2 regions of the Streptomyces sp. NPDC000594 genome follow, and region 1 is predicted to be linked to the other one. Evidence: predicted binding sites of a transcription regulator. Region 1 holds the regulator's gene; the other holds the start of a gene.
What was found. Region 1 encodes HrcA, which represses chaperone genes, less so after heat shock. Its sites were predicted from a motif close to TTNGCACTCNGNNNNNCNGAGTGCNAA; they were not measured.
Positions count from the first base shown of each region.

Region 2: the regulator HrcA is predicted to act here: its motif matches at 1,350-1,376, upstream of groES (co-chaperone GroES).

Region 1 covers NZ_JBEPCY010000002.1:424,247-426,645, reverse strand. Annotated here, with positions in the region: gene dnaJ (molecular chaperone DnaJ) at 1-347, opposite strand, end outside; gene hrcA (heat-inducible transcriptional repressor HrcA) at 348-1,373, opposite strand; gene ABT354_RS04535 (MBL fold metallo-hydrolase) at 1,618-2,343, shown strand; gene ABT354_RS04530 (DUF3097 domain-containing protein) at 2,354-2,399, shown strand, end outside.
Region 2 covers NZ_JBEPCY010000026.1:92,612-95,010, reverse strand. Annotated here, with positions in the region: gene groL (chaperonin GroEL) at 1-782, opposite strand, end outside; gene groES (co-chaperone GroES) at 895-1,203, opposite strand; gene ABT354_RS28180 (polysaccharide deacetylase family protein) at 1,407-2,360, opposite strand.

The DNA of each region.
Region 1 (2,399 bases):
GCGTCCTGGCCGCGCCGGGTCCGCGAGCGCGGGCCCCGCTGGGACGCCGTCCCGAAGAACGCGTCCATGATGTCCGAGAAGTTCCCGAAGCCACCCGCGCCGAAGCCGCCCGCGCCCGCGCCGCCCGACTGGGAGAGCGGATCGCCGCCGAGGTCGTAGACCTGCTTCTTCTGCGGGTCCGAGAGCACCTCGTAAGCGGCGTTGATCTCCTTGAACCGCTCCTGGGTCTTCGGATCGGGATTCACATCCGGGTGCAGCTCACGGGCGAGCCGCCGGAATGCCTTCTTGATCTCGTCCTGCGACGCGTCGCGGCGTACGCCCAGTACGGCGTAGTAGTCCGTGGCCACTTACGACTCCGCCAGGATCTGTCCGACGTAACGTGCCACTGCGCGTACCGCTCCCATCGTTCCGGGGTAGTCCATGCGGGTCGGTCCGACCACGCCGAGTTTGGCGACTGCCTCGTCGCCCGAACCGTAGCCGACCGAGACCACGGACGTTGCGTTGAGCCCTTCATGGGCGTTCTCGTGACCAATGCGGACGGTCATACCCATACCGCCCGACTCCTTGGCCTCGCCCAGCAGCTTGAGCAGCACCACATGCTCCTCCAGCGCCTCCAGGACCGGCCGGATCGTCAGGGGGAAGTCATGACCGAAACGGGTGAGATTGGCCGTCCCGCCGATCATCAGCCGCTCCTCCTTCTCCTCGACCAGGGTCTCCAGAAGGGTGGCGAGCACGGTGGAGACCGCCGCCCGGTCCTCCGCGTCGAAGGACTCCGCGAGATCCTGCACCAGCTGGGGCACATCGGCGAACCTCCGGCCCACCACCCGGCTGTTGAGCCGGGCCCGCAGATCGGCCAGCGGATTCTCCCCGAAGGGCGCCGGGCAGTCGATCACCCGCTGCTCGACCCGCCCCGTGTCGGTGATCAGTACCAGCATCAGCCGCGCGGGGGCGAGGGACAGCAGCTCCACATGACGCACGGTGGAACGGCTGAGCGAGGGGTACTGGACGACCGCGACCTGACGGGTGAGCTGCGCCAGCAGCCGTACCGTACGGCCCACGACATCGTCAAGGTCCACCGCTCCGTCCAGGAAGTTCTGGATGGCGCGGCGCTCGGCCGACGACAGCGGCTTCACCCCGGCCAGCCGGTCCACGAAGAGACGGTAGCCCTTGTCCGTGGGGATACGCCCGGCGCTGGTGTGCGGCTGGGCGATGAAGCCCTCCTCCTCCAGCACCGCCATGTCATTGCGGACGGTCGCCGGGGAGACCCCCAGCTTGTGACGCTCGGTGAGCGCCTTGGAACCCACCGGCTCCTCGGTGCCCACATAGTCCTGGACGATGGCACGCAACACTTCGAGCCTGCGTTCACTGAGCATCGCGCGCACCTCCAGTGGTGGTCCCTCGGTGGTTCTTCGGACGGGTCTTCGGCCGGTTCTTCGATCAGGTCCTGCGGTCGGGTTCTGCGGTCACCGCGCGGTGCTCCGGTCACTGCCTGGCACTCAAAGGTCGCGAGTGCCAGTTTTCCCCGTGCCAGTGTACGGCCGTGGGGTACGCCCCTAGCAAGGGCGACCGACCACGCTACCGCGCGCTCACCCTGGTCGTTGCCAGTAGCGTCCCGGTATGGACGTGAGTTGGGAAGACCTCGGCTGGGAGCGGCTGGCCGAGGGAGTGGGCCGGCGCAGACTGCCCGGCTGGGACGCCACCTGTGGATTGATCGTCGGCGCCGAGGGGGTACTGCTCTACGACACGGGCTCCACCCTCGCCGAGGGCGAGGAGCTGAGGGCCCAGGTGGGAAGGCTGCTGCCGGGGCGGCAAGTGACGCATATCGCACTCAGCCACCCCCATTTCGACCATGTGATGGGCACGGCCGCCTTCCCGGACGCCGAGGTCTTCGGCGCGGTGGGCATGGACACCCTGCTGATACGGGAACGGGAGGTGCTGCGCTCGGACGCGGAGCGCCACGGGGTGGACCCGGCGGACGCCGCCCGCTCCGCCGCGCTGCTGGTCGCCCCGGGGCACACCGTCACCGGGGAACGGATGCTGGACCTCGGTGGCGGACGGCGGATCCTGCTGGCGAACGTCGGCCCCGGACATACCGGTCACGATCTCGCCGTGCTGGTGCCGGGCGCGCCGGAGGTGGTCTTCTGCGGCGATCTGGTGGAGGAGTCGGGCGAGCCGCAGGCGGGCCCGGACGCCATCGGCGCGCGCTGGCCCGCCGCGCTGGACCGGCTGCTGGCGCTGGGCGGCGAGGACGCCGCCTATGTGCCGGGGCACGGCGCGGTGGTGGACGCGGCCTTCGTCCGGGCCCAGCGCGCTGCGCTGGCGGAGCGGTTCACGGTGTCGTAGCGTCGGCCGAATGCGCAGCTACAGCCCCGATCTGACGCCCCCGTGGAAGAAGTCCG
Region 2 (2,399 bases), on a different contig from region 1:
GTGGAGAGCGCCTCGCCCTCGACATCCTCGGCGATGATCAGCAGCGGCCGGGAGCCACCCGCCTGGATGACCTTCTCCAGCAGCGGCAGCAGGTCCTGGATGGAGGAGACCTTGCCCTGGTTGATCAGGATGTACGGGTCCTCCAGGACGGCCTCCATCCGCTCCTGGTCGGTGACCATGTACGGGGAGAGGTAGCCCTTGTCGAAGGCCATGCCCTCGGTGAAGTCCAGCTCCAGGCCGAAGGTGTTGGACTCCTCGACGGTGATGACACCGTCCTTGCCCACCTTGTCCATGGCCTCGCCGACCAGCTCGCCGACCTGCTGGTCCTGCGCGGAGAGCGCGGCCACGGCGGCGATGTCGGACTTGTCCTCGATCGGACGGGCGGTCGCGAGAAGCTCATCGGACACGGCCTTGACCGCGGCGTCGATGCCCTTCTTCAGCGAAGAGGGGGAGGCGCCGGCGGCGACGTTGCGCAGGCCCTCGCGGACCAGCGCCTGGGCCAGCACGGTGGCGGTGGTGGTGCCGTCACCCGCGATGTCGTTGGTCTTGGTCGCCACCTCCTTCACCAGCTGGGCGCCGAGGTTCTCGTACGGGTCGTCGAGCTCGACCTCACGGGCGATCGTGACACCGTCGTTGGTGATGGTGGGGGCGCCGAACTTCTTGTCGATGACGACATTGCGACCCTTGGGGCCGATCGTCACCTTCACCGTGTCGGCAAGCTTGTTGACGCCGCGCTCAAGGGCGCGACGGGCGTCCTCGTCGAACTTCAGGATCTTCGCCATGGGAGCGTCTCAGTCCTCTTCGTGATGCGAACCGCGATAACGAACGGCGCCCCCAGCGCCCGGAGTTTTCAGAGTCAGGGGGCCAGGGGCGCAGCTCAAAAAATGGGGTGAATTACTTCTCGATGACCGCGAGCACGTCGCGGGCGGAGAGGACGAGGTACTCCTCGCCGTTGTACTTCACCTCGGTGCCGCCGTACTTGCTGTAGAGCACGACGTCGCCGGTCTGCACGTCGAGCGGCAGGCGCTCGCCGTTCTCAAAGCGGCCCGGGCCGACCGCGAGGACGACGCCCTCCTGGGGCTTCTCCTTCGCGGTGTCCGGGATGACCAGGCCGGAGGCCGTGGTCTGCTCGGCGTCGAGCGGCTGGACCACAATGCGGTCCTCAAGCGGCTTGATGGCAACCTTGGAGCTGGTGGTCGTCACGATCCGACCTCCCCCTTCGGAGATCTCACGGGGTTTACTGTCTGAGGTGGCGACCAGGTCGATCCGTCGTCGCGGGTGCCGGACCTGCCCGTCGCTGTGTTGGCACTCTCCAATGGGGAGTGCCAGACCCGAGACTATGACCGCGCTTAGCACTCGGTCAAGCGGAGTGCCAGATACGTACCCTGGCGCCGCCCCCAGGAGGGTCAGACGTAGTCCTCCAGACGGGCCACCGCGTACCCCTTCTCCGTCACGGTCCGCAGCACCTGCCGGATCATGTCCGCCATGCTGCCGTCCCACTCGTCCGTCCCCCGGAAGTGGGTCAGGATGATGTCCCCGGGATGGAGGTCCCGGTCCCACTCCCGCCACTCCATACGGTCGGGGAACGCCTCCGCCGCCCACAGGGGCACGGCCTTGACCCCGCACTCCTTCGCCGCGCGCAGGGTGTTCTGGTTGTAGTTGCCGTACGGGGGACGGAAGAGCGGCGGCCGGGTCCCGTACCGCCGGGCGAGCAGCTCCTGCTGGCCGCAGATCTCCCGCTTCTGCTCGGCGTAGTCCAGGGCCGGCATGTACCGGTGGTTCACGGTGTGGTTGTGCAGGGCGACCCCCCGGTCGCGCATCTCCCGGAAGTACGGGTAGTCGTCGCGGATCAGATAGTCGCTGAGGAACGAGCTGTACGGGATCTGTAGCTCGGACATCATCCGCAGCAGCTCGGGATCCTTCTCCCGGCCGTCGTCGATGGTCAGGAAGACCACCCGTTCGGTCACCGGCACCGTGGTGAAGACCGGCGGCAGCCGGTCGTGGCCCGCGACCTCGAACCCGTCCCGGGTGGTCAGCCGGGGCTTGCGGGCGGGCGGCGGGGGCGCGACCAGCGGCACCCGCTCCAGCCCCCACTTGGCCGCCGCCGCGGCCCGCAGCGCCCGGCTGTGCCGCTCCCGCTCGGCCCGGGAGGCCGGCGCCCCGGGAGGCCCGGCCTGCTGACGGGCGGTGCGCGGCCCGGAGCCGGATGCCCCCGATGACATGGCGGACCCCGAGGGCCCGGCCGTGCAGGCGGAGGCGGCGACGGCGGCGAGCAGCGCGGCGACGGCGGTCGCGGTCCGGCGGCGTTTCACCCGTCTGCACTTTGCAGTATTTTTTTCGTTTTGTCTGATCTGCTTCATGGCGCTGGATCCTGTCAGGGCGACCGCCCCGGGCCCCTC